Regions from separate parts of the Variovorax sp. 10N412 genome, predicted to be linked through region 1. Evidence: riboswitches for the same ligand, from Rfam matches in the RefSeq annotation. Region 1 holds a riboswitch; the other holds the start of a gene.
The links. Region 1 has a riboswitch for manganese ahead of AC1DJH_RS10975 (TMEM165/GDT1 family protein). Riboswitches for the same ligand answer to the same signal wherever they lie in the genome.
Positions count from the first base shown of each region.

Region 1 (14,127 bases):
CCACGCTGGACTTTCCGGAGGAAGAAATCGACTTCCTGCAGAAGGCCGATGCCGCCGGGCAGCTGGACCGGTTGCAGGCGCAGCTGGCGGCCGTGCAGCAGCGCGCGCGCCAGGGCGCCTTGCTGCGCGAAGGCATCAAGGTGGTGATCGCGGGGCAGCCCAACGCGGGCAAGAGCTCGCTGCTCAACGCGCTGGCGGGTGCCGAGCTGGCCATCGTGAGCGCGGTGGCCGGAACCACGCGCGACGTGGTCTCGCAGACCATCCAGATCCACGGCGTGCCGCTGCACGTGGCCGACACCGCCGGGCTGCGCGAGAGCAGCGACGAGGTCGAGCAGATCGGCGTGGCGCGCGCCTGGGGGCAGATCGAAAGCGCCGATGCCGTGCTGTTCCTGCACGACCTGACGCGCGCCCACCTGGGCGACTACGCCGCCGCCGACGCCAGCATCTTGGCCAGCCTGCGCAGCAAGCTGCCCGCGAGCGTGCCGGTGCTCGACGTGTGGAACAAGCAGGACGCGGCGCCTTCGGCTCTCCACGCTCAGGGCATCGCCCTGTCGGCCAAGACCGGCCTGGGCATCGAGGCGCTGCGCGAGCAGCTGCTGACCATGGCCGGCTGGCAGGCCGTGCCCGAGGGGGTGTACCTCGCGCGGGCGCGCCATGTGCAGGCGCTGGCGCAGGTCGAAACGCACCTGGCGCTGGCCGCCGGCCACCTGGCGGCGCAGGCGCAACTGCTCGACCTGCTGGCCGAGGAACTGCGCCTGGCGCAGAACGCGCTGAACGAGATCACCGGCGAGTTCGGCGCGGACGACCTGCTCGGGGTCATCTTTTCCAGCTTCTGCATCGGCAAATAGCGACAGGCGCAGGGAAAAGCGTAAACACTTGTAGCCGAATCTTGCCGCGTTCGCGGATACTTCGGCTCACAAGCGGGGTTGAAGAAAAACATGTCCATCCAGAACCTGAGCCGCGCCATCGCGGAGAACATGAACAGCGACGCCTTCGCGTTGACGTTCACCATCCAGCAGTGGGACACGCTGGCGGGCTATCTGCAGCCCATCGAGACCGGTGTCGGCGACGTGCTGATCGAGCAGGGCACGCCGGACCGCTCGGTGTTCTTCCTCGAGAGCGGCGCCATCAGCGTGCACCGTGTCAGCAGCAAGGAGCAGATGAAGCTCGCCGTGCTCACGCCCGGCTCGGTGGTCGGGGAAGGTTCGTTCTTCTCGCGCCAGCCGCACTCGGCCAACGTGGTGGTCACCGGCGCGGGCCGCGTGTGGCGGCTCAACGCGATCCGCTTTGGGGAAATGTCGAACCGCCAGCCCAACATGGCGCTGGAAATTGCCATGGCATTGGGCGCCGTGCTCGCCAAGCGCATGGGGCACCGCTCCAAGCGCGTCGCCGTGACCTGAGGCCTGCGCTGTCCGCTGCCAGGCCGTCTTCCGCAGGGGCTCGACGCCCCGTTTTCGTTCTTGATTCCAGAGTAGTCAGTCGCAAGCCATGGCCTTGATCTGTTCGGTCTGCAGCACGGAAAACCGTGACGGCGCCCATTTCTGCCGAAGCTGCGGCCTCGCGTTGTCCACCGCGCCCGACCGGATTCCCCCGCCGCCCAGCCCCGAGCGCGAATGGGCCACCACCGCGCCGGCCCAGTTGCGCGCGCCCACCATTCCGGCGCCGCTGTTCGATCCGGGCGCGCCGGTGCCCGCGCCGGCGCCCCGACCTGCGCGGTCGCCGTTCTTCGGGAGGCTGAGCGCCGCGCCGCGGGACGACGAGCAGACGGTGTTCATGGTGCACGACGGCGACGAAGAACCGCCGTACGCCGCTGCGCCGCATGCCGTGTCGGCGACCTTCGAGTCGCAGCAAGCCGCGAAAGACGTACGCAAGAACGCGCGCATTTCGGTCCGCCGTCCGGCACGGGCCGAATCGGCGCCGCGCAAGCGCATGGTCTTGCTGTGGCTCGGCCTGCTGGTCGTGGCGGTGGCGATGGTCGTCGCCGGCTGGTACGGCTACGGGACGCGCAAGGCGCCCGCGGTGGCCGACGCGCCCGTGCCGGCCGTTGCGGCACCGGCGCCTGCGGCCCCTTCGCCAGCGGCAGAGCCGCCGCCTGCCGCGGTACCGCCGGCACCGCAGGCGGCCGCGCCAGCCGAGGCGCCACCTGTCGCTGAAACGGCCCCGGCCCCGGCGGCAGGCGCCGCGACGTCCAAGCCCGTCGCCAAGCCGCGCAAGCAGGCGGCTGTCGCCGCGGCGGCACCAAGCACACCGGAGCCCGCGGCACCGGCCGTTGCACCGGCCCCGCCGCCGGCCGCGCCCGCTGCGCCGCCAGAGCCCCAGGCCCTGTGCGGCGACCGCAACTTCATCGCCAAGGCGCAGTGCATGGCCGCCCAGTGCCTGAAGGCCGAGTTCAAGGCCCACGCGCAGTGCGAAGCGGTGCGCCGCCAGCAGCGTCTCGAAGAAGAAAAGCGCAATCCGACCCTGATCAACTGATCGGGGCCGGGGCCGGCCGTTGCGGCCTGTGTCAGCCCTTTTGCAGCCGCTCGATGGCAACGGCCAGCGCGGCCGGCTTGCCCGACAGCACCAGCGTGTCGCCGTCCGACAGCACCGTGTCTTCGGCCAGCGTACGCGTCTGGCCGTCCTGCCGGCGCAGGCTGACCACGCGCACGTCCAGCGTGGGCAGCGCCATGCGCTCCAGCGTCTGCCCGATGGCGCGCGCGCCGGTGCTCAGGGTGAAACTGTTGAGCCGCTCGTGGTTGATCTCGTCGGCGTTGTCGTCGTCGGCGCCGTGGAAGTAGCCGCGCAGCAGGTTGTAGCGGGCGTCGCGCTGGTCCTGCACCACGCGGATCACGCGGCGCATCGGCACGCCGACCAGCGCCAGCGCATGGCTGGCGAGCATCAGCGAACCTTCGATGGCCTCGGGCACCACCTCGGTGGCGCCCGCCGCCTGCAGCTTCTCGAGGTCGTGGTCGTCCTGCGTGCGCACGATCACCGGCACGTGGGCGGCATGGGCGCGCGTGTTGGCCAGCACCTTCATGGCGCCCGGTACGTCGAGGTAGGTGACGACCACGGCGCTCGCGCGCGCCAGGCCCGCGGCCATCAGCGCCTGCAGCCGCGCCGCGTCGCCGAACACCACCGAGTCGCCGGCGGCGGCGGCCTGGCGCACGCGGTCGGGGTCGAGATCGAGCGCCATGTAGGGAATGCCTTCGCGCTCCAGGATGCGCGCCAGGTTCTGCCCGCAACGCCCGTAGCCGCAGATGATCACGTGCTTGGCGGTGTTGATGGTCTTGCGCGCGATGCTCGTCATCTGCAGCGACTGCTGCATCCAGTCGCTCGCCACGAGCTTTCGCACGATGGCATTGCTGTACATGATGATGAAGGGCGTGGCCAGCATCGACAGCACCATCGACGCCAGCACCGGGTTGGCCAGCCACGGCGGCAGCAGGCTGCGCTCCTGCGCCAGCGTCAGCAGCACGAAGCCGAACTCGCCGGCCTGCGCCAGGTAGAGGCCGGTGCGCAGCGACACGCCCGAGGTGGCGCCCAGGACCTTGGCCAGCACCGTCACCAGCCCCAGTTTGAACGCCAGCGGCACCAGCAGCAGCACGCCCACCAGCAACCAGCGCTCGACCACGATGTGCCAGTCGAGCGACATGCCCACGGTGATGAAGAACAGCCCCAGCAGCACGTCGTGGAACGGGCGGATGTCGGTCTCGACCTGGTGCTTGTATTCGGTCTCCGACACCAGCATGCCTGCGATGAACGCGCCCAGCGCCAGGCTCAGGCCGGCCAGTTCGGTGAGCCAGGCCAGGCCCAGCGTGACCAGCAGCACGTTCAGGATGAAGAGCTCCTCGCTGCGCCGCCGCGCCACCAGCGTGAGCCACCAGCGCATCACGCGCGGCCCGCCGTAGAGCAGCACGCCGATGAGAAAGCTCGCCTTCAGCAGCGCGAAGCCCAGCGCCTTGGCCAGCGCCTCGGGCGGCGCGCCCAGCGCCGGAATCAGCACCAGCAGCGGCACCACGGCCAGGTCCTGGAACAGCAGCACGCCCATCACGCGCTTGCCGGGTTCGCTCTCGAGCTCGAGGCGTTCGGCCATCAGCTTGACCACGATGGCCGTGCTGCTCATGGTGAGCGCGCCCGACAGCGCCAGCGCGGTCTGCCAGCCCAGCCGCCAGGCGGGCGGCAGCTGCGTGGCGATCACCAGCGCGCCGACGGTGGCGATGGTCATCGTCAGCAGCACCTGCAGCAGGCCGAGCCCGAACACGTGCTTGCGCATTGCGCGCAGCTTGGGCAGGCTGAATTCCAGCCCGATCACGAACATGAGGAACACCACGCCGAACTCGCCCAGGTGCTGGATGCCTTCGGTGTTCTGCGCCAGCGCGAAGGCGTGCGGTCCGATCAGCACGCCGGCCGACAGGTAGCCGAGCATCGGCGGCAGCTTCAGCGACCGGCATGCAACGACGCCGATCACCGCGGCCAACAGATACAACAGCGTGAGATCGAACGAAGACATAGGCGCCGATGCTAGAGCAAGACTCGTGCGCAGGCGTGCGGGAGTGGCACGCCGTGCCGAGCGTGGGGGCAAGGCCGCCCGCCCGTAAAATCCGGCGATGAGTTCCCGCCCCGCCCCGGCCCCCGTGGTCGACCCCGAAGCGATCCTCGCCCGGGCACGCCTGACTTTCGACATCGAAGCCGAAGCCGTTCTCGGCCTGAAGGGCCGCGTCGGCCCGAGTTTCGTGGAGGCCGTGCGCAAGATCCTCGACGTGCGCGGCCGCGTGGTCGTGATGGGCATGGGCAAGAGCGGCCATGTCGGGCGCAAGATCGCCGCCACCCTCGCCTCCACCGGCACGCCCGCGATGTTCGTGCACCCTGCCGAGGCCAGCCACGGCGACCTCGGCATGATCAAGACGGTCGACCTGGTGCTGGCCATCTCCAACAGCGGCGAGGTCGACGAGCTCACCGTCATCCTGCCCGTCGTCAAGCGCCAGGGCGTGCCCCTGATCGCCATGACCGGGCGCCCCGAATCGACGCTGGCGCGCCACGCCGACATCGTGATCGACGCGGGCGTGGCCAAGGAAGCCTGCCCGCTCAACCTCGCGCCCACCGCGAGCACCACCGCGCAGATGGCGATGGGCGACGCGCTGGCCGTGGCGCTGCTCGACGCGCGCGGCTTCGGCTCGGAAGACTTCGCGCGCTCGCACCCGGGCGGCGCGCTCGGGCGCAAGCTGCTCACGCACGTGAGCGACGTCATGCGCTCGGGCGACGAGGTTCCGCGCGTGCCGCCGTCGGCCAGCATCAGCGAGCTGATGCGCGCGATGAGCATCAAGGGCTTCGGCGCCGCTGCGGTGGTCGAGCCCGATGGCCGCGCCGCGGGCATCTTCACCGACGGCGACCTGCGCCGCCTGATCGAAGCCGGCGCCGACCTGCGCAGCCCCAAGGCGGCCGAGGTGATGCACCGCAACCCGCGCACCATCCGCGTGGACGCGCTGGCGGTGGAGGCCGCCGAGCTGATGGAGCAATGCGGCATCACCCGCCTGTTCGTGATCGACGGCGAGGGGGTGATCGTGGGCGCGATCAACACCAACGACCTGATGCGGGCGAAGGTCATCTGATGCCGCTCGAGTTCCAGGCCGAGACCTTGCTCGCCGCGCAGGACGTGCGCATCGTCTTCTTCGACATCGACGGCGTGCTGACCGACGGCGGCGTGTACTTCACCGAGCACGGCGAGACGCTCAAGCGCTTCAGCATCCTCGACGGCTACGGCCTGAAGCTCTTGCGCAAGGCCGGCATCGTGCCGGCCGTGATCACCGGGCGCGACTCCAAGCCGCTGCGCGTGCGGCTCGAGGCGCTCGGCATCGAGCACGTGCGCTACGGCACCGAAGACAAGCTGCCCGCCGCGCAGGCCATGCTCGACCAGCTGGGCTTCGACTGGGCGCAGGCCGCGGCCATCGGCGACGACTGGCCCGACCTGCCCGTGCTCACGCGCGTGGGCTTCGCGGCGGCGCCGGCCAATGCGCATGCCGAGGTGCGCGGCGTCGCCAACTATGTGACCCTGGCGCGCGGCGGCGAAGGCGCGGCGCGCGAGTTCTGCGACCTGCTGCTCACCGCTTGCGGCCAATACCGCACGCTGCTCGACGCGGCGCTGGGCCCGAACCGGGAACCGAAGCCATGAGCAATGTGAAACGCGTGTGGGGCCTGGCGCGCGACGTCCTCGACCGCGCCACGATCTACCTGCCGATCATCCTGACGGCGTGCGTCGCGCTGGGCACCTACTGGCTGGTGCGCAACGCGCCCAAGCTGCTGGAGCCCGTGGCCAAGGTGGCGCCCACGCACGAGCCCGACTACTTCATGCGCGATTTCGTCATCAAGAACTTCCTGCCCAACGGCGACCTGCGCAGCGAACTGCACGGCACCGAGGGCCGGCACTTTCCGGACACCGACACCATGGAAGTCGACAAGGTGCGCATGCGCTCCGTGTCGCCCGAAGGGCTGGTAACCCGCGCAACGGCCGACCGGGGCCTGTCGAATTCCGACGGCAGCGAGATTCAGCTGTTCGGCAATGCGATCGTCATCCGCGAGCCGACGGTGGGCCCGGGCGGCAAGGCCACGCCGCAGCTCGAGTTTCGCGGCGACTTCCTGCATGCCTACGTCGACACCGAGCGCGTCACCTCGAACAAGCCGGTCACGCTCATCCGCGGCACCGACAAGTTCGTGGGCGACACGCTCGACTACGACAACCTGAGCGGCGTGGCCAACCTGAACGGCCGGGTGCGCGGGGTGCTGATTCCGTCGGCGGCGGCTGCCGCCCCTGCCCCCGCCAAGAAGCGCTGAAGAAGAACAAACCCCCGCATGACCACGTCCCCACTAGTCTTCATCACAGGTGCATCGAGCGGCATCGGCCAGGCCCTGGCCGCGAGCTTCTGCGACGCGGGCTACCGGCTGGCGCTGGTCGCGCGCCGCACGCCAGAGATCGAATCGTGGGCGAACGCGCGCCAATTAAGCACGGAACGCTATCAAATTTATAGTGCGGACGTGGCACAGACCGACAGCATCGTGGCTGCAGGCAACGCCTGCATCGCGCGCCAGGGGTTGCCCGACGTGGTGATCGCCAATGCCGGCATCAGCGTGGGCATCGACACGGCGGAGCGCGCCGACCTCGACGTGCTGGCGCAAACCTTCGCCACCAACAACGTCGGCCTGGCCGCCACCTTTCATCCGTTCGTGCGAGCCATGGTGCGGCGCGGCAGCGGGCGGCTGGTGGGCATCGGCAGCGTGGCATCCATTCGGGGGCTGCCCGGGCACGGTGCCTACTGCGCCAGCAAGGCCGGCGTGGTGGCGTACTGCGAAAGCCTTCGCGGCGAGCTGCACAACAGCGGCGTCAAGGTGGTCACCCTGTGCCCGGGCTACATCGACACGCCGCTCACGCAGGGCAACCGCTATGGCATGCCGTTTCTCATGAAGGCGGAGGACTTCGCCGCCCAGGCCCTGCGCGCCATCGAGTCGGGCACCAGCTACCGCGTGATTCCGTGGCAGATGGGCGTGATTGCGAAGGTCATGCGCATGCTGCCCAATGCCCTGCTTGACCGGGCCGTGCAGGGGCGGGGGCGCAAGAAGCGCAGCGGGGAAACCTGAGCGCGATCACGCCAGCGCGCGGTCTTGCGCGGCCGACCATGAAAAAAGGCTCCCGAGGGAGCCTTTCGTCTTTCTGTGTGCCGAGGTGCAGGGCTCAGTAGCTGTTGCCGCCACCACCGCCGTACCCGCCGCCACCACCACCGCTGCGGCCACCACCGCCGCCGCCACGCGGGCCGGCGCCGTAGGGGCTGCGGAAACCACCGTCTCCACCGCCACCGCCACCGCCGCCGCCACTGCGGCCACCGCCACCGCCGCCGTAGCCGCCACCGCCGGAGCGACCACCGCCGCCGCCGCTGCGATCGCCGCCACCGCCACCGTAGCCACCACCGCCGCCGCCGTAGCCACCGCCACCACCGCCGCCATAACCACCACCACCGCCGCCGTAGCCGCCGCCACCACCGCTGCGCGGGGGACGTGCTTCCATCGGACGTGCTTCGTTGACGACGACGCTGCGGCCGCCCAGGGGTTGGCCGTTCATGCCGGTGATGGCTGCTTGAGCTTCCGCGTCACTGCCCATCTCGACGAAGCCGAAGCCCTTCGAGCGGCCGGTGTCGCGTTCCATCATGACCTTGGCGCTGGTCACTGCGCCGAACTGGCCGAAAGCCTGTTCGAGATCCTGGTCGCGCACCGAGTAAGGCAGGTTGCCGACGTACAGTTTGTTGCCCATCGAGGGACTCCTATAAACACATCAAGAAAAGCGATGGAGTCCCGAAAGCATCACTCAAACGAGAGCCGTCGAGTCGCGCGAAACTGACCGATCACCGAGCTGTCTCCCGGCCAAAATGAAGAGGGAGGCTCGTGCATTATGGGGGAAATATTTAAAAAGCAAGCGGGAATTTGCGTCTTGAGGTAGCCCCTGTCAAAACCATCGGAAAGCCAGTGCCCGCGTACTGTTGGCGGGCTATTCCGGCGCGACCGGTGGTTAGAATCCGACCCGTCATTGGGGAGTAGCCGCCTTCCGAATTGCGAGAAGGGCCCGCGTCAACAGACTTGTCCTGCCCCACACGGGACATGGCGCGTGCAGTGAGCCCACACCTGGCGAGACCTTTGACCATGCAACTTCGGGAAATATGGCCGAAGGTGTTGCATGGTCAATTGCGTCCTTCGGCCCAAGGAACCCCACGTTCATCATGGAAGCTTTTCTCGTTGCAACCGGCGTCGTTGCGCTCGCGGAAATGGGCGACAAGACCCAACTCCTGGCCCTTTTGCTTGCGGCCCGTTTCAGGAAACCCTGGCCGATCGTGCTCGGCATCTTCGTCGCCACCATCGTCAATCACGCGCTGGCGGGCGCCGTCGGCAACTACATCACGCGCTGGCTCGGGCCCGAGGTGTTGCGCTGGATCCTTGGCGGCTCGTTCATCGCCATGGCGGTCTGGATGCTGATTCCCGACAAGCTCGACGACGACGACGCCCCGGGCGTTTCGAAGTTCGGCGTGTTCGGCACCACCGTGATCGCCTTCTTCCTGGCCGAGATGGGCGACAAGACCCAGATCGCCACCGTCATGCTCGCCGCGCGCTTCACTCACGACTACTTCTGGGTGGTCGCCGGCACCACGCTGGGCATGATGCTGGCCAACGCGCCGGTGGTGTGGCTGGGCGACAAGATCGTGCGGCGCGTGCCGATCAAGCTCGTGCACGGCATCTCCGCCGCGATCTTCCTGGTGCTCGGCATCGTCATGATCGTCGGCTGGTAAGAAGGGCGGGTTCCTTCCGGGAACACCGCGGAACCGGCTTCGCCGGGCCGCCGGTGTTGCCCCCGTAGAGGGGGTGGAGAAGCGACACGCAGTGCGCGAAGCCTGGGGGATATACTTGCCCTGCGCCGATTTGCTACAGCTTGCGGGCGCTTTATAAATTCAGCTAAAGACAGGCGCGGCAGACCCGGCTCGTTTTTGGCGAGGCCGGGTTTTTTCATTCATGTCGTCGTCACCTCCTTTGGTCGTCACCTCGCAATCGATGCAGTTCGCCGGGCCGCTGGCCTTGCGCAGCGGCGCGTCGATCAGCGACTACACGCTCGCCTACGAAACCTACGGCACCCTGAACGCCGAGCGCAGCAATGCGGTGCTGGTGTGCCATGCCCTCAACGCCTCGCATCACGTCGCCGGCGTCTACCAGGGCCAGGCCCGCTCCGAGGGCTGGTGGGACAACATGGTGGGCCCGGGCAAGCCGGTCGACACCGACCGCTTCTTCGTGATCGGCGTGAACAACCTCGGCTCCTGCTTCGGCTCGACCGGCCCGATGCACGTCAACCCCGCCACCGGCCGCGTCTACGGCGCCGACTTCCCGGTGGTCACGGTCGAGGACTGGGTCGACGCCCAGGCCGCGTTGCTCGACGCGCTCGGCATCGACACGCTTGCGGCAGTGATGGGCGGCAGCCTCGGCGGCATGCAGGCGCTGTCGTGGACGCTGCAGTACCCCGCGCGCGTGCGCCACGCCGTGGTGGTGGCCAGCGCGCCCAACCTCACGGCCGAGAACATCGCCTTCAACGAGGTGGCGCGACGCGCCATCGTGACAGACCCCGACTTCCACGGCGGCCATTTCTACGAACACGGCGTCGTTCCGAAACGCGGCCTGCGCATCGCGCGAATGATCGGCCACATCACGTACCTCAGCGACGACGTGATGAATGCGAAGTTCGGCCGCATCCTGCGCAGTGCCGTGGAAGGCGAGGGCAACGGCGGGCCCGCGGCGCTCGACTACCGCTATTCCACGCAGGACGTCGAGTTCCAGATCGAGAGCTACCTGCGCTACCAGGGCGACAAGTTCAGCGAGTACTTCGACGCCAACACCTACCTGTTGATCACCCGCGCGCTGGACTACTTCGACCCCGCGCGCAGCCACGGCGGCAAGCTCAGCACCGCGTTCGCCACTGCCACGGCCAAGTTCCTGCTCGTGAGCTTCAAGACCGACTGGCGCTTCTCGCCCGCGCGCAGCCGCGAGCTGGTGAAGGCGCTGCTGGAGAACCGCCGCAACGTGAGCTACGCCGAGATCGACGCGCCGCACGGCCACGACGCCTTCCTGCTCGACGACGTGCGCTACATGGGCGTGGTGCGCTCCTACTTCGAGCGCGTTGCCAAGGAGATCCAATGAGCGACCTCGACCATCAACGCCTGATTGCGCAGCTCGTGCCGCAGGGATCGCGCGTGCTCGACCTCGGCTGCGGCGACGGCGCCCTGCTCGACCTGCTGCAGCGCGAGCGCGGCTGCACCGGCTACGGCGTGGAAATTGCCGACGGCAACGTGCTGCAGTGCATTCGCCGCGGGGTCGACGTGATCCAGCTCAACCTCGACGAAGGCCTGGCGATGTTCGACGACGCCTCGTTCGACGTGGTGCTGCAGATCGACACGCTGCAGCACCTGCGCAACGCCGAGGTGATGCTGCGCGAGACCGCGCGCGTGGGGCGCACCGGCATCGTCGCCTTTCCCAACTTCGCGCACTGGCCCAACCGCCTGAGCATCGCGCGCGGCCGCATGCCCGTGACGCGCCGCCTGCCCTACCAGTGGTACGACACGCCCAACATCCGCGTGGGCACCTTCAAGGACTTCGAGGTGCTGGCCGGCAAGAACAACCTGCGCGTGCTCGATGCCTTCGGCCTGCAGGACGGCCGCGACGTGCGCTGGCTGCCCAATGCGCGCGCCGGCACGGCGGTCTTCAAGTTCGAGCGCGGCGGCAGCTGAAGCACGCCCGCAGCGCACGATGAGCTTCACGCTTGCCGAGCCGGTCCACAGCGAGTTGCTCATCAGGAAGAGCCGCTTCATCGGCTGCGTGCAGCCGGTCGCCGACCGCGCGGCTGCGTTGGCGGTGGTGGCTTCGCTGCGCGCAGAACACCCCGCTGCCGCGCATGTGTGCTGGGCCCTGATGGCCGGCGGACAGTCGGCCGCGAACGACGACGGCGAGCCCGGCGGCACCGCCGGCCGGCCGATGCTCGAGGTGCTGCGCCACCAGCAGATCGAAGGAGCGCTCGCCACCGTGGTGCGCTATTTCGGCGGTGTGAAGCTGGGCGCGGGCGGCCTCGTGCGGGCCTACACCGATGCGGTCGCGCAGGCCCTGCTCGGCGCCGCGCTCGTGCCGCTGGTGCGCCAGCGCAGCCTGCGCTGCACGGTGCCCTACGCGCTCGAAGGCCTGGTGCGTCGCGAGCTCGCCGCGGCCGGCGCGGTGCTCGACGGTGTGGCGCACGGCGACGACGTGGCCTTCGCCTTCTCGCTGCCCGAGCCCGACGCCGATGCGTTCATCGCCCGCCTCGGCGATGCTGCGCAAGGGCGCGCCGTCTGGCCGAAGGCGTGACGCGCTTCGCCGGCACCGCAGATGCCGCGGGTGCCGTGGACACCGGCGCCGTCATCGCCAGAATGCCGCGCGGCGCCAGCGGCACCGCCTCGTCGCCGGGTCCGCGCCGCGCCATCTCTGCCGTCACGATGCCGGTGGGCACGGCCAGCACGCCCCAGCCCAGCAGCATCATCACCGAGGCGATCGCGCGGCCCAGGTCGGTCTTGGGCACGAGGTCGCCGAAGCCCACCGTGGCCATCGTCGAGATGGCCCAGTAGATCGCCACCGGAATGCTGGTGAAGCCGTGCACCGGTCCTTCGACCACGTACATCAGCGTGCCCATCACCAGCACCACCAGCATCACGAAGCCGACGAACACCGTGATCTTTCGCCGGCTCGCATGCACCGCCGACACCAGCGCGCGGTACTCCTCGGAGTAGCGCGACAGCTTGAAGATGCGGAACACGCGCAGCAGCCGCAGGATGCGCACGTCGATCAGGTAGGCCAGGCCCGGCGTGAGCACGGCCAGGAAGGTCGGCAGCAACGCGAGCAGGTCGATCACGCCGTAGAAGCTTCCCGCATAGCGCGCGGGCCGATTCACGCAGGCCAGCCGCCCGAGGTATTCGAGCGTGAAGAGCGCGGTGAACACCCATTCGAGCACGCCGAACACGTGGCCGAAGCGCAAATGGATGGCCTGCACGCTGTCGAGAATCACCACGCCCACGCTGGTCACGATCACCGCGATCAGGATCAGGTCGAACAGCCGGCCCAGCCGCGACTCCGACTCGAAGATCACCGAGAACAACGTGCGCCGCCAACCCTGTTCGGGCTTGCCGAAACGCTCGTCGCCTGCGGCCGAATCTGAAGAGGTGGTGGTGGCGGTGCTGCGCGAAGGGGTCGTCATCTGCCGTGGTTTAGGGTCTACTGGAAAGCCATTGTCGGCGGGGTGTACCGTCTTACTCGGTTACGCCTCTTGCGCAATGAAGTACGGCAGGCCGCAAGTGCGTTCTTACGATAGTCGTTTTCCTAGAGGAGCTCCCCATTGGCTACACAGTCCCCCTTCTTCGGCAAGCGTGACCGAGACACCGACTCTTTGACTTCCCGCCCCGCACCGCTGGTCGGCGCAGGCACCAATCTCTCGGGTACCCCCGTCAATCCCTCGTCGCTCACCGCACAGCAAGGCGGCCTGAACGCAGCATCGGCAGCTGCTGCACCCGTCGCCAAGGAAGGCGGCAGCAAGCTCACCGTCGGGCCGAACATCAAGCTCAAGGGCGTGGAGATCACCGATTGCGACACGCTCGTGGTCGAAGGCCTGGTCGAAGCCACGATGGACTCGCGCCTGATGCAGATCGCCGAACAGGGCGAATTCAAGGGCTCCGCCGAGATCGACATCGCCGAGATCCGCGGTGTGTTCGACGGCAACCTCACCGTGCGCGAAAAGCTCGTGATCCATTCGACCGGCAAGGTCACCGGCAAGATCCGCTACGGCAAGATCGTCATCGAAGAAGGCGGCCAGCTGTCCGGCGAAATCAGCTTCGGCACCAAGGCGTAGTTCCGGTGCGCCGCGCGGGCCTCATCAGGCTCCCGGCGGCGTCCACCCCAGGCGCTCCAGCAAGGCACCGGCCGCGGCCGGTGCTTTTTCTTTGGCGCCGTTGATGAAGTAGACGAACACGTCGCGCTTTTTTGGCGATGCGGCCCAGCCCTGTGCACGCTCGGCCCAGGTGTCGAGCGCCTTCGGCCCGTAGCCCGTCTTGAGCTTGGCGTCGGCCATCATGAGCCGTGCATAGGCCACGTCGCCTTCGGGCTCCTCGAAGGACGGAAACTTGTCGGCGTCGGTGAACACCGTCGACACCTTGTGCTTCTTCGCGAGCGCCTTGTAGGCGGGCACGATGAAGCTCTCGTGCCGCACGTCCATCACGTGGCGCAGCGTGCGGCTGCCTTCCTTCTTCGGCAGCATCGACAGAAACGCCTCGAAGTCTTCCGCCTCGAAGGGCTTGGTCGGCATGAACTGCCACACGATCGGCCCCAGCTTGTCGCCCAGCTCGGTCACGCCGCTGTCGATGAAGCGCTTGATCGACTCCCCCGCACCCGACAGCAGCTTGCGGTTGGTCGCGAAACGCGAGGCCTTGAGCGAGAACATGAAGTCGGCCGGCGTGTCGTCGTGCCACTTGCGGAAGGTCTCGGGCTTGAAGGTGCTGTAGTAGGTGCCGTTGACCTCGATGGCGCTGAGCCGGCGGCTCGCATAGTTCAGCTCCTTCG
Region 1 is NZ_JBFTIO010000003.1:353,588-367,714, reverse strand. It holds gene mnmE (tRNA uridine-5-carboxymethylaminomethyl(34) synthesis GTPase MnmE) at 1-848, shown strand, start outside; gene AC1DJH_RS11015 (Crp/Fnr family transcriptional regulator) at 939-1,400, shown strand; gene AC1DJH_RS11010 (zinc ribbon domain-containing protein) at 1,564-2,472, shown strand; gene AC1DJH_RS11005 (monovalent cation:proton antiporter family protein) at 2,504-4,489, opposite strand; gene AC1DJH_RS11000 (KpsF/GutQ family sugar-phosphate isomerase) at 4,587-5,588, shown strand; gene AC1DJH_RS10995 (KdsC family phosphatase) at 5,588-6,148, shown strand; gene lptC (LPS export ABC transporter periplasmic protein LptC) at 6,145-6,807, shown strand; gene AC1DJH_RS10985 (SDR family oxidoreductase) at 6,826-7,608, shown strand; gene AC1DJH_RS10980 (RNA recognition motif domain-containing protein) at 7,703-8,275, opposite strand; yybP-ykoY riboswitch at 8,539-8,727, shown strand; gene AC1DJH_RS10975 (TMEM165/GDT1 family protein) at 8,739-9,302, shown strand; gene metX (homoserine O-succinyltransferase MetX) at 9,523-10,695, shown strand; gene metW (methionine biosynthesis protein MetW) at 10,692-11,282, shown strand; gene AC1DJH_RS10960 (IMPACT family protein) at 11,302-11,889, shown strand; gene AC1DJH_RS10955 (ion transporter) at 11,834-12,772, opposite strand; gene AC1DJH_RS10950 (bactofilin family protein) at 12,911-13,420, shown strand; gene AC1DJH_RS10945 (DUF72 domain-containing protein) at 13,445-14,127, opposite strand, start outside.

Region 2 (14,127 bases), on a different contig from region 1:
GTCACCGCCTGGTACGGCCTGGTGAAGATCATTGCGCCCAAGGCCGGCGAAACCGTGGTCATCACGGCGGCCAGCGGCGCGGTCGGCAGCGCCTTCGGCGCGCTGGCCAAGGCACGCGGCCTGCGCGTGGTCGGCATCGCGGGCGGCCCCGACAAGTGCAAGTACGTGACCGACGAACTCGGCTTCGACGCATGCATCGACTACAAGCAGCACCCCGACGTCAAGAGCATGAGCGCCGCCTTGAAGGAAGCCTGCCCGAACGGCATCGACGGCTACTTCGAGAACGTGGGCGGCTACATCTTCGACGCCGTGCTGCTGCGCTGCAACGCCTTCGCGCGCGTGGCGCTGTGCGGAATGATCGCCGGCTACGACGGCGCGCCGCTGCCGCTCGCGAATCCGGCGCTGATCCTCATCAACCGCCTGAAGATCGAAGGCTTCATCGTCAGCGAGCACATGGAGGTGTGGCCCGAGGCGCTGGCCGAGCTCGGTGGGCTGGTGGGCAGCGGCAAGCTCAAGCCGCGCGAGTCGGTTGCGCAGGGCATCGAGGCGGCGCCCGAGGCCTTCCTGGGGCTGCTGAAGGGCAAGAACTTCGGCAAGCAACTGGTCAAGCTGATCTGAGCCGATTCTTTCAAAACCACCTCACCGGAACGACCATGGCAGACCTCATCCTTCACCACTACCTGACATCGCCGTTCTCGGAGAAGGTGCGGCTCATCCTCGGTGCCAAGAAGCTGCCGTGGAAGTCGGTCTTCATCCCGCCGATCATGCCCAAGCCCGACGTGGAAGTGCTCACCGGCGGCTACCGCAAGACGCCGTTCCTGCAGATCGGCGCCGACATGTACTGCGACAGCGCGCTCATCGCCGATGTGCTGGAGCACCTGGCGCCCGAACCCACGCTCTACCCGGAGCCCGAGAAGGGCATGTCGCGCATCCTCGCGCAGTGGGCCGACACCACGCTGTTCTGGGCCGCCATGGCCTGGAACCTGCAGCCCAGGGGTGCGGCCGAAGTGTTCGCCAAGGCCCCGCCCGAGGCGCTGAAGGCCTTCGGTGAAGACCGCGGCAAGATGAGCGCAGGCAACATGACCCGGCTGCGCCCGGCCGACGCCACCAGCGCCTACAAGTCGTACCTGCGCCGCCTGTCGGACATGCTCGACGACAAGCCCTTCCTGCTGGGCGAGGTGCCCAGCATCGCCGACTTCTCGGCCTACCACCCGCTCTGGTACACGCGCCGCATCGAGTCGGTGCGCACCATCCTCGACCTCACGCCCGCGGTGGTCGACTGGATGGACCGCATGGCCGCCATCGGCCACGGCGTGCCCGAGAAGTTCACCAGCGACGAGGCCATCGCCGTGGCCAAGGCCGCCACGCCGCACTCGCTGCTGACCGACAGCACCTTCCAGGACGACCACGGCATTCCGCTCGGTACGGCCGTCACCATTCGCGCCGAAAGCTTCGGCCTCGAGGAAACGCCAGGCACGCTGGTCGCGGCCACGCGCACTCACTACACGCTGGAGCGCAGCGACGAGCGCGTGGGCACGGTGCACGTGCACTTCCCGCGCATCGGCTACGTGCTGAAGAAAGCGGACGCCTGACATCGCGATCGCCCGGCCGGGGCACCTTCGTGACTGCGCTCGCGCGCGTTCCGTATTTCAATGGCAGCTCCAACGTCAGAGACATTCAACAGAAGGACACCGGCAAATGATTCAGGACTTCAAGGGCAAGACGGCCGTACTCACCGGCGCGGGCTCGGGCTTCGGCCTCGAATGCGCGCGCATCGGCGCGGCACGCGGCATGAACCTCGTGCTGGTCGATGTGCAGCAGGACGCACTCGACAAGGCCCAGGCCGAGATGGAAGCCGCCGGTGCGCAGGTGCTGGCGCGCAAGGTCGACGTGTCCGACGCCGCGCAGATGGAAGCACTGGCCGCCGCCGTGAAGGAACGCTTCGGCGCGCCGCACTTCGTGTTCAACAACGCGGGCGTGGGCGCCGGCGGCCTGGTGTGGGAAAACACCGTGGCCGACTGGGAGTGGGTGCTGGGCGTGGACCTGTGGGGCGTGATCCACGGCGTGCGCCTGTTCACGCCGATGATGCTCGAGGCCGCCGCCAAGGACCCGGCCTACCGCGGCCACATCACCAACACCGCCAGCATGGCCGGGCTGCTCACGCCGCCGAACATGGGCATCTACAACGCGGCCAAGGCGGCCGTGGTGAGCCTGACCGAAACGATGTACCAGGACCTGAACCTCGTCACCGACCAGATCGGCGCGAGCCTGCTGTGCCCGTACTTCGTGCCCACCGGCATCACCAGCAGCGAGCGCAACCGGCCCAATGCGCCCAAGGACAGCGAGCTCACCAAGAGCCAGCTCATCGGCCAGGCCATGAGCAACAAGGCGGTGAGCAGCGGCAAGATCACGGCGGCCGAAGTGGCGGCCAAGGTGTTCGACGCCATCACCGCCAACCAGTTCTACGTGTACAGCCACCCGAAGGCGCTGGGCAACGTGCGCAGCCGCATGGAGAACATCGTGTCGGGCAGCAACCCGGCCGACCCGTTCATGGAGCGGCCCGAGATCGGGCAGAAGCTGCGCGAGCAATTGCGCTCGGCTTGAACCGCTGCTTCTTCAGGAGCCCTGCAACCCGTCCACCAGCGTCTGGACGCGGGTGAGCGCGGCGGCCATCGACTGTTGGAACAGGTCGCCGGGGTCCTCGGCATGCTCGACGGTCACGCTGTGCATGTCCGTGAGCCCGAGCAGCGCCAGCGGGCTCGCGATGCCGGGCGTCAGCAGGTCCATGCTGGCCTGGAAGCCGCCCGGCCCGTAGCCGCTGCTGCCGCATGACGCGAGCAGCACCGTGAGGCGATGGCGTTCGGCCAGCAGCGGCACATAGGGGTTCTCGCGGCTGCGGTCGAAGTCGAAGGTCGCGCCGATGCGCACGATGTTGTCGATCCATGCCTTCAGCGGCGCCGGCATCCCGAAGTTGTACATCGGCACCCCGATCACCAACACGTCCGCACGGCGGAGTTCCGCGATCAGCGCATCGCTTTCTTCAAGCACCGCATGCATCCACGGCTCGCGCCCGGCGGCCGGCGTGTAGCCCGCCGCGATCCATTCACCGGTGATGTGGCCCGGCGGCGTGGCGCCTATGTCGCGGTAGATCACTTCATCGTCTGGCCGCGCGGCGCGCCAGGTCGACACGAAATGGTGGCTCAGCCGGCGCGAATGCGAGCCGTGCACGTGCGTGCCCGAACGGCCGGGGCGGGCGCTGGCGTCGATGTGGAGCAGGGTGGTCATGGTGCGGTCCTCGTTGACGGAGTCGATGGATGAAGTGGATTCAGCTGTCTGCTTGACATGGTTCTCAATCTACCCAAGCATCTAGAGCGTGACAAACGACGATTTCTTTGCGCTGCTAAAAATTGAATTCATTCATGGACAACCCCCGCCAACTCCCGCCGCTGGCGTCGCTGCGCGCTTTCGAGGCCGCCGCGCGGCACTGCAGCGCCAAGCTCGCGGCGAGCGAGCTTTCGGTGACACCCACCGCCGTCAGCCACCAGGTGCGCCAGCTCGAAGAATCGCTCGGCGTGGCGCTCTTCATCCGCCAGCCGAGGCAACTGGTGCTCACGCCGCAGGGCCGCGAACTGCAGGCGGTGCTGGGCGAATCGTTCGATGCCATGGCAAATGCGGTGGCGCGGTTGCGCGCACCGCCCCGCCGCCGGGCGATCACGCTGTCGGCCACACCGGCCGTGGCCGCGCGCTGGCTGTTGCCGCGCGTGAGCAGCCTGCGCGAAAAGCATCCACGGCTGGACCTGCGCATCCATGCGTCGCACGAGTCGGTTGCGCTCGACGGCGTCACCGCCGACATCGCCATCCGCTATGGCAAGGGGCAATGGCCCGGCATGGTGGCGGAGAAGCTGTTCGACAACGTCTTTGCGCCGGCCTGCAGCCCCGCGCTGAAGCTGCGCCGGCGCGGCGACCTGGCGCGGCATGCGCTGCTGCACTTTTCGCTGCCCCGCAGCAGGAACCAGCCCGGCACCTGGCGCGAGTGGCAGCAGGAGGCGCAGGTGCCGGGCCTCGACGTGTCCGCGGGGCCGGTGTTCTCCGACGAGACGCACACCGTGTCGGCCGCGCTGCAGGGGCAGGGCGTGGCGCTGATGAGCCTTGCGCTGATCGCCGACGAACTGCGCGCGGGCAACCTCGTGCAGCCGTTCGGGCCGCGGTTGCCGGGGCTGCCGTTCTTCCTCGTGTGTCCGCAGGCGCGGCGTTCGGAGCCGGCCGTGGCGGCGGTGTTCGAGTGGGTGAAGGGGCTGGCGCCGCTGGATGCGATCGCTTCAGTCGAAGAAAAGCCCTTCAAGGCGGGTGCAACAGGAGGCGCACGCAAGCCATGACGCAGGTAGACGAGCGCGAGTTTCTAGCCGCAAGAAAATCCTTGACCGAGCGAGGCATCGAGGTTTCAGTGCTCATTCCGAACGAGCGGCTGAGGGTCTGGAAAGAGGAGGGTGACACGCTTGAAATGAATCGCCTGGCAAGTCGCTGGACCGTGGTCCGATGGGACTGTGTGCCCGGACCTGGACCGGATGATTTCCACGCCGAGTACGCGACGCTCGATGAGGCGCTTCTGAGCATCTGGAATTTCTTTTTCGGCCAGCCGATCGTCATCGGCGATTGGGTTGTGCCGATTCATCGTCGTCCGTTCTGGACGCTGGGCAGGCTTCAGTACCGTCTTGCCAACCTTGTGCACGTCAGCCAGAGCGCATTCGATGCGATCGCTGAACAGCGGCGACTGCGCGCGCGAACGTCGCCGAAGAAAGAGCCTGGTTTCGCGTATCAAGCGGAAGTCTCTCAGTTTCTGCGTTGCGACCATGTCTCCGGGTCGGTATTGCGGTTGATGATGCGTCGCGATCTGGAGGAGGCGTATGTGGTCGACGCTGGAAGCGTGGCCGATTGCGAGGAAAGAGATGAGACCCATGAGTGAAGACTTTTCGCCCCACGAGATTGAAATCCTGACCAGTGCCGAAGCGGTGCGCCGCCGCACACACATGTACTTCGACGCGGAGGATCCTGACGTCACCGCAACGCTGACGATGCAGTCGTTGTGCCATGCTATCGACGATGCAATGGACAGCCGCTGTACCGCCGTCCTGCTGCGCGTGGAGGGACCGCGCGTTGAGGTCCGGTACGACAGCGGGATGCCACTGGAGCCCGACTCGGAACATCCGCAGTGGACTGTCGCCGAGGTCTTTCTCAGGGTGCATGCGGCCTGCCATTCGCGCAAGCGTCACCTCGAGGTGGGCTCCGAGTTCTGCCGGATCGGGCTTGCCGTTCTCAATGCGGTGTGCAGTGAATTGACCGCGGAGATCGACGACGCAGGCATGTCCACGTCGCTGCGTTTCGAGCGCGGCGAGTTGGTCGATTCATCTGCGCTTCGGCCAACCGAGCGCCGGGACGGAACGCGGCTGTGCTTCACGCTGGACGCAAGCATTCTTCGGGACGTCGTTCCTCGCGAAGCGGCACTGCGCCATGCCATCGATGCGCTGCACGCTCGCTTCCAGGGCCTGGCGATTTCAGTGGAATATGGGAGCGCAGCGTTTGACCAGCCCACCATCGAGCGCTAGCATCGCCTTCGTGTTCACTCCCGCATCCTTGCCCTCTCGCCTCGTGCGCGCATGCTGTTTCAGCGTGCCATGGAGTGCTTGCGGCTAGCGAATCTGTTCACGTCCGCATCCTCGATGGCCACCCGTTGCAAGACCGGTGGCCTTTTTGTTGTCTGCGTTTCTTCCGGCATCACGAAAGCTCGCATGTCCCTTGCCCTGTACGACACCTGGTCGCGCGCCGTGCGGCCATTCGCTCCCTTGCAGCCCAGCCACGTGGGACTGTATTGCTGCGGACCGACGGTGTACGACCACGCGCACATCGGCAACCTGCGAACCTACGTGTTCGAGGACGTGTTGCGCCGTGTGCTCGAGCTGAACGGGTACGCCGTGCGGCATGTGGTGAACATCACCGACGTCGGCCACCTCGTGTCCGACGCCGACGAGGGCGAAGACAAGATGGAGAAGGGAAGCCGGCGCGCCGGAGAGTCCGCTTGGGCTATCGCGCAGCGCTACACCGCTGCGTTCCAGGCCGACTGGCGGGCTCTGAATCTGCTGGAGCCCACGGCCTGGCCGCGTGCCACGGGCTACATCCCCGAGCAGGTGGCGTTCATCAGCGAGCTGGAGCGCAAGGGCTACACCTACCAGACCGCCGACGGCCTCTACTTCGACACCACGCGACACGACGACTATGGCCACCTGGCCCGGCTGGACCGCGAAGGCCTGCGAGCCGGAACACGCGTTGCGATGGGTGAGAAGCGCAGCATCTCGGACTTCGCGCTCTGGAAGTTCAGTCCGGCGGGCGCCCATCGGCAAATGGAATGGGACAGCCCCTGGGGGCGCGGCTTTCCCGGCTGGCACATCGAATGCTCGGCCATGTCGGCCGCGCTGCTGGGGCCGTGGTTCGACATTCATTGCGGTGGCGAAGACCACGTCGCGGTGCACCACAGCAATGAGATTGCGCAGACGCAGGCCTGCCACGGCACCCGGCTTGCCAATTTCTGGATGCACGGGCACTTTCTCACGCTGGACGACAGGAAGATGGCCAAGGCGGACGGCGGCTTCCTGCGCCTTCAGACATTGATCGACAAGGGCATCGACCCGATGGCCTATCGCTACCTGTGCCTGACCGCGCACTACCGAAGCACCTTGCGTTTCACCGAAGAGGCGATGAACGCGGCACAGTCGGCACTGGACAGGCTGCGCAGGGCCTACGCGAGCTGGCCTCGGGGCGGAGCGGCCAATGGTGACTTCGTCGCCCGTTTCGACGCCGAGGTGAACCAGGACTTGAACCTGCCGCGCGCGTTGGCCGTCGTGTGGGAGCTGGTCAGGGGCAATTTGCCGCCGGAGGTCCGACGCGCCACTTTCGACCATTTCGATACCGTGCTCGGGTTGCGCGTGGGTCATTGGACGCCGCAGCCGCACCGTATGCCCGCGGAGGTTGCCGCGTTGCTTGCCGAACGCCAGGTGGCGCGTGCCGACAAAGACTGGGTGCAGGCCGATCGTCTTCGTGATGCGTTGAGGGCGCTGGGCTGGCAGGTGGAGGATGGCGCTAACGGACAGCAGCCGAGTCCGATCTGACATGGAGAAGGGAGGACGGCGCCTTTTTGCGAAGACGGCTGTCAAGTTGCGCCAGGGCAACAAGCCCAACCATTCAGCCCAAGCCAGCAACAAAGTCACAAAAATGAAGGATTCGTGTTTGAAGCCGTTGGCGCCTTGAAACAATTTTGTAAGAGTTTTAACTACCTAAAGACTACTATTCAAGGCATAAAACAGACAAGGATCCTCATGGAGACATACCCGACCCTGCGCCAGGCCACAGGCGTTGCCCGCACCCTCAGCAAGCGCTCGTCATGCACCATCGTGGTCTACCGCATGGGCGAGGAAAAGTTCGTGGCAGCGCATGCCACCGACCGTGTGGACGGCGGAACCATCGAAGGTGTGTACCGCGACGGGTACGTCGTGAAGACGCTGCTGACAAAGAAGGACTGACGGGCCCGGTTCCTTCGCTTCGAGAGCCTCCTTCGGGAGGCTTTTTTGCGGGCACGGCCAAGACCCTGCCGCCAAAGCAGTCGCTGTCACACGGGCCGTGCAACCGGCCCACTAGAATCGCCGCTCCCTTGGGGAGTAGCCGGCTTCCGGACTTCGGAAGCGCTCACGTCAACATACTCGGTTCGCACCCTGCGACCGTGGCGTGAGCAGCCGAAAGGTTGGCGAGACCAGCGGTGCACGAACGCGGCCTTGGCCGGCGGGTTCGTGTGCCGCGGCGTCTTGAACCGGCCTTGCCTGCTACTCCCAAAATGAACCTTGCCTCCACGATCCTCCTTGCATTCGCCATGTCGACGGATGCGTTCGCCGCCGCTGTCGGCAAAGGCGCAGCCCTGCGCAAACCTTCCTGGCGCGAGGCCCTGCGCACCGGACTCATCTTCGGCGTCATCGAGGCGATCACGCCGGTCATCGGCTGGGCGGCGGGCCTGGCCGCCGCGAGCTACGTCGCGAAATGGGACCACTGGATCGCGGTCACGCTGCTCAGCGTGCTGGGCCTGCGCATGATCTGGGCGGGCTTCGGCGCACCCGACGCCGTCGATGACAAGCCGAGCCGCAACTCCTTCTGGACGCTCGCGATCACCGGCTTCGCCACGAGCATCGACGCCATGGCGGTGGGTGTCGGGCTGGCCTTCATCAACGTCAACATCGCGTGGACCGCGCTGGCCATCGGGCTGGCGACGATGACGATGGTGACCCTCGGCGTGATGGTGGGGCGCGTGCTGGGCGCGGTGATCGGCAAGCGCGCCGAGATCCTGGGCGGCGTGGTGCTGATCGGGATCGGGTTCTTCATTCTTTACGAGCACCTGAACGGCTTGGCTTGAGCCCAGGCTGAACGGCTTCACCGGGCTGCACGCGCTTGCGCGCGCGTGCCGCATCGTCAACCGGCAACGGCCTGCGCCGCGATCCAGTCCCACACCGCGCGAATCGCCGGTTCGTTCTGCCGCCCGTGGGCCGCCGCAAGAAAGTAGCTGCCGGTAGCCAGCGCGGGCCCGAAGGGCTGCACCAGCGCTCCGCTGCGCAGTTCTTCCGCGGACAGCGTGAGGCTCAGCAGCGCCACGCCATGCCCCGCGAGCGCTGCCAGCGTGGCGTGCGTCTCGTCGGAAAACGACAGGCCCGCGGCTTTGATCCCACGCCCCCTCGGTGGCGCGATGCCGGCTTCACGAAACCAGCGCGGCCACACGGCCGGCGCAAGGGCCTGCGGCTGCCAGTCGCAATGAATGAGCTGGTGCTTCGGCAGGTCGGCCACGCGCTTCAACCCCAGCATCGGGCTGCACAGCGGCGCATAGCGCTCGGGCATGAGTTCGCGCGACACCAGCCCCGGCCAGTTGCCGCTGCCGGAGCGCACCGCGATGTCGGCGTCGCCGCGTGCAAGGTCGACCAGCGTGTCGCTCGTGTGCAAGCGCAGTTCGACGTGGGGGCATGACTTGCGGAACGCCTCCATGCGCGGCAGCACCCAGCGCGCGGCGAAGGCGGTGTTGGTCGTCAGCGTCACGGCCTGCGATGCGGCGGGCCGGCGCAGCTTGTCGACACCGGCTTGCAGCACGTCGAAGCCCGTGCGCAGGTCGTCGAAGAGCCGGCGGCCCGCAGGCGTCAGCGCGAGCTGCCGCGTGAGCCTGCGAAACAACGGCTGGCCCAGCGTGTCTTCGAGTGCGCGCACCTGGTGGCTGATGGCCGACGGCGTCACCGAGAGCTCGAGCGCCGCCCGCTGAAAGCTCAGGTGGGCAGCGGCGGCCTCGAAGGCGCGCAGGGACAGCAGCGGCGGCAGCCGGCGGGGAGGGCGAACAGATGAGCCAATCTCGTCCATGGGCAGAGAAATGATCGTTTGTGGGCACGGGCCTGCATGCCTAGATTCAAGGCCTGCAAAGCCATTGTGGCAGCGCAAGGCAGACCAAACCAGCTCACCCATGAAGACCCAGACCCAGACCCTGAACCTTCTTCACATCGACGCCAGCGCCCGGGCGGGCCGCTCCGGCATCGACCCGCACGGCTCGCACACGCGCCGCCTGTCCGCGCGCTTCGTCGAGCGTTGGCGCCAGGCGCGGCCCGGCGACCGCATCGACCACCTCGACGTGGGCCAGCACCCGCCCGCGCACGTCGACGGCCGATGGATCCACGCGGCTTTCACGCCACCGGCCGCACGCGAACCCTGGATGTCCGAGACGCTGGCGGAGAGCGACCGCCTGGTCGACCAGCTCATCGCCGCAGACCTCGTCGTCATCGGCCTGCCCATGTACAACTTCAGCGTGCCCGCGCAGTTCAAGGCCTGGATCGACAACATCGTGCGCGTGGGCCGCACCTTCGGCTTCGACCGCGCGCGCGGCGCGGTGCCTTACTGGCCGCTGCTGGCGGATGCGGGCAAGCGCGTGGTGCTGCTGGGCGCGCGCGGGGACCACGGCTACGGCGACGGCGAGGGTGGGGGCGGACGCGTGGCCCACCTCAACCACACCGAGAGCAGCGTGCGCGCGGCGCTGGGCTACATCGGCATCACCGAGGTGTTCGAGGCGGCGGTGGAGTTCGACGAGTTCGGCGGCGAGCAGTTGGCGCAGTCGCTGCGTCGCACCGAGTCGCGCGTGGACGATCTGGCCGACTTCCTGCTGCGCTCGATCACGCGCAGCCAGGCCGCCACGGGCAGTGCGCGGCCAGCGGACGCAAACGGCTCAGGCGGCCCGCATCAACGCGGCGTGTTCGACGCCACCGCCCCCGCCGGCGCATCGTCCCATCCGCCGCCGAGCGCCTTGTAGAGGTTCACGGTGTTCACCGCCTGCTTGAGCTGCAGTTCGATGGCCTGGCGCTGCTCGATGTACAGCTCGCGCTGCGAATCGGCGCCGGCGAAGTAGTCCTCCAGCCCGTTGCGAAAGCGTGTGCGCGAAATGGACGCCACCTTGTCCAGCGCCTGCACGCGCGCCTGCTGCGCCGTGATCTGCGGTCGCAGGTGGCTGTCGGCGATGAGCGCGTTGGCCGTTTCGCGCAGCGCCTGCTGCACCGCGTACTCGTAGCTGGCCATGGCGGCGGCCAGCCGCTCTTCGTTGGCGCTCAGGTTGGCCGAGCGGCGGCCCCAGTCGAAGATGGGCAGCGACACGCCGAGCACGGTGGCCCAGCTACGGTTGCCCGCGCCCAGCAGGCTGGAGAACTCGGTGCTCAGCCCACCCGCCACGGCCGTCAATGAGAAGCTCGGATAGAACGCCGCCTTGGCCGCGCCCACGCCCGAGTTCGCAGCCTCGACGCGGGCGTAGGCGGCCAGCAGGTCGGGTCGGCGCTGCAGCAGGCTGGCGGGCAGCCCGACCGGCACGTCGGCCACCGAACGCTCGGGCCAGGGACGCTGCATGCCGATGGTCGGCGGCACGGGCTGGCCGACCAGCACCGCCAGCCACTGCAGGTCCTGCCCCACGCGCATGCGGAACTCTTCGCGCTGCACATTGGCGCGCTCCACCAGCGACTGCGAGCGCAGCACGTTCAGGTCCGACGTGCCGCCCACGGTGCGGGCGCGCTGCATCACGCGGGTGCTGTCGCTCTGGCTGCCGAGGTCACCCTCGGCGAGCGCCAGCAGGGCGCGGTCGGCGCGCAGCGTGAGGTAGGCGTTCGACACTTCGCCCACCAGGTTCATGCGCGCGGCCGCCAGGTCGCGCTCGCTGGCCAGGGCCTGCGAGCCGGCCTGCTTCACGCCAGCGTCGACATGGCCGAAGAAGTCGAGCTCGTACGCCGTGACGCCGGCCTGCACGGCGTAGGTGGTGGCCACGCGGCCCACCGCCTGGTTGTTGGTGACGATGCCGTCGGGGCCGAGCGAGGTGGTCACGTTGCCGCGCCCGACCGAGCCGGCCAGGCCGATTTCGGGGAAGAGGCTGGCGCGCGCGCCGCCGTAAACGGCGCGCGCCTCGCGGGCCTTGGCGGCGTACACGCGCAGGTCGCGGTTCTGCAACAGGGCGGTGGCGATGAGGCCGCGCAGCTCGTCGTCGCGCACGAACGCGTGCCAGGCCATCGGCGCGGCGGCGGCGTTGCCCGTGCCCTCGGCCCACTGGGCGGGCACCACGACGTCGGCTTCCTTGAGCGGCGGCGTGAGGTTGCAGCCCGACAGCACCAGCACGCCGAGCACCAGCACCATGACCATCGGCAGCGGCGCGGCCATGGCGCGCGCAAAGGCCACCGGAAAGCGCGGCCAGTGCCAGCCGGCGCTGCCCATGAACGCGAGCGCCGCGCGCCCCGGGTTCACCTGCACCGCGACATGGCTGGGCGGCAGGCTGAACACATGGCGGACCAGGTGGTCGTGGAGCACCTCGTCGTGCACGAAGGACAGCGCCACGCCCGCGGCCGAGCGCCCCGTCACCACCGCCGACACCCAGCCCACGTGGTCGACGTGCACGTCCAGCGGTTCGCCGACCGGCATACGCCGCAGCAGGGCGCTTTCGCGCAGCACGGCGCCGTCGACCGCAATTTCCACGAAACGCGTCGCGCCCACGCCGGCGGCGCTGCGCAGCGTGGTGTCGGCCAGATACGGAAAGCGTTCGTCGTGCTCGGGCCGCGGGCGGTCGATGCAGGCGATGAGCGCGGCCAGGCAGTACAGCGTGGTGACGATGGTCCACAGCACGTTGAGCATGTCGCCGGTGGTCATGGCGTTGCCGATGGCGCCGATGGCGGCCGCCTCCATGGCCGCGATGAGCCCGCCGAAGACCAGCACCAGGTTCCAGTGCACCACCGTCTTGGAGCGGTCCTGCCCCTTGGCCGTGACCTTGAAGGGGCGCCCGAAGGGCCGCACCAGCGAGGTGACGATGGTGCGCGTGACGGCCATGGCGGCCACGATCTGCGTGACCTCGGTGAACACCGGCAGGCAGCGGCGCTGGCTGATCCAGTAGGTGTAGCCCCAGAACATGACCAGCGGCGGCAGTCCGTACAGGGCAAAGGCGCGCGGCGTGGCGTGGAAGGCCGACACGCCCGTGTACCAGTACAGCGCAGGGGCCGCCAGCATCATCAGGATGAAGGGCTTGGTCAGCCAGTGCAGCAGGCCGTGCACGTAGTGCACGCGCGCCGCAAAGCTGTAGCCGCGGCCGCGCAGCGGGCCGTCCCGCAGCAGCGCCACCTGGATGGTGCCCAGGCACCAGCGGCTGCGCTGGTTGATGTAGTCGACGATGCTGTCCGCCGAGAGCCCGTTCGACAGCCGCTCGTTCAGCCAGCGCGTGACCCAGCCGAAGCGCATCAGCGTGTAGGTGGTGTAGATGTCCTCGCACACGCTGCCGGTGGGGAAGCCGCCCGCCTCGGTGATGGCGTCGCGCCGGATCACGAACGAGGTGCCCACGCAGAAGGCCACGTCGGCCGCGTCCTTGGCGGGCTGCAGCACGTCGAAGAACACCCGCTGCTCGTCCACCCAGCTGTCGGTGGCGCGCAGGTTGTGCTGGATGGGGTCGGCGTTGTAGTAGAACTGCGGCGTCTGCACCAGGCCCACTTTCGGCTCGTCGAACAGGCCCAGCGTGCGGTACACGATGTTGCGGTGCGGCGTGAAGTCGGCGTCCAGCACCAGGATGTACGGCGCGTTGGTGGCCGCGGCCGACAGGCGCAGGCCGTTGTTCAGGTTGCCTGCCTTGGCGTGCGCGTTGTCGGGCCGCCGCGCGTAGTGCACGCCCTTGCGTTCGCAGTAGTCGCGCAGCCAGTCGCGCCGCGTGTCGTCGAGCACCCACACGTTCACATGCGGATAGTCGATGGCCTGGGCCGCAAGAATCGTCTTCTCGAGCACGCCCAGTTCTTCGTTGTAGGTGCAGATGAAGACATCGACCGCCGGCACGTTGGCGCCGCGCGCGCGCAGCCCGGCTTCGCCGAGGTCGGCCTGGGCGTGGTTGTCGCGCCGGCGCGTGAGCATCTGGATCGACAGCAGCGTGTAGACGATGGCGATCATCTCGAACACCAGGAACACCCACGACATCAGCGTGCCGAAGCCCAGGTCGGCCGGCGGCAGCGTCTCGGCCAGCCGCCACGCCACGTAGCGCACCAGCACCAGCGCGGTGAGAAAGCCGAACAGCACGCGGTGCGAGCCGCGGTCCGCGCGGGCGTGGAAGATCATGATCAGGGCAAGCGCCGCGACCATCAGATTGACCCTGAACTCGGGCGTATCGATCAGTTCGGACATGGCTTTTCTCCTGGGGAAGCAGTGACGACGTTGCCGGTGAAGGGGTTCCAGCCCGTGGCCGCGAGCGCGATCCAGGCGGTGGCGCCCAGGTGGGGCCAGCGGTAGTAGAAGAAGTCGGCACCCACCGAGTCGGGGCCGATGGCCAGGCCGGTGGAAATGCGCGGGCTCGGCGTGGCGTAGTAAAGGCCGTTGGCGGCGCGTTGCGAGGCCAGCAGCTGCCACAGTGCTTCGGGCGCGGAGCCCTTGACTGCCACCAGCGTGGCCGCGGCCTGCGCGCTCCCTTCGGTCCAGATGCCGTCGGGCTGCTGCGAAAAACCGTAGCCGTCGCCGAAGCGGTGGTTGCGCTCGACCCAGGCCAGGCCGGCCCGCCAGGCGCACTGGCCGGGC
Region 2 is NZ_JBFTIO010000002.1:40,215-54,341, forward strand. It holds gene AC1DJH_RS05725 (NADP-dependent oxidoreductase) at 1-618, shown strand, start outside; gene AC1DJH_RS05730 (glutathione S-transferase family protein) at 654-1,592, shown strand; gene AC1DJH_RS05735 (SDR family oxidoreductase) at 1,699-2,604, shown strand; gene AC1DJH_RS05740 (FMN-dependent NADH-azoreductase) at 2,617-3,285, opposite strand; gene AC1DJH_RS05745 (LysR substrate-binding domain-containing protein) at 3,420-4,376, shown strand; gene AC1DJH_RS05750 (hypothetical protein) at 4,373-4,963, shown strand; gene AC1DJH_RS05755 (ATP-binding protein) at 4,956-5,603, shown strand; gene cysS (cysteine--tRNA ligase) at 5,787-7,160, shown strand; gene AC1DJH_RS05765 (hypothetical protein) at 7,368-7,571, shown strand; yybP-ykoY riboswitch at 7,695-7,865, shown strand; gene mntP (manganese efflux pump MntP) at 7,880-8,449, shown strand; gene AC1DJH_RS05775 (LysR substrate-binding domain-containing protein) at 8,506-9,432, opposite strand; gene AC1DJH_RS05780 (FMN-dependent NADH-azoreductase) at 9,533-10,369, shown strand; gene AC1DJH_RS05785 (efflux transporter outer membrane subunit) at 10,300-13,740, opposite strand; gene AC1DJH_RS05790 (hypothetical protein) at 13,728-14,127, opposite strand, start outside.
Region 2: it holds a riboswitch for manganese, as region 1 does, so the genes downstream of both, mntP (manganese efflux pump MntP) here and AC1DJH_RS10975 (TMEM165/GDT1 family protein) in region 1, are expected to answer to the same signal.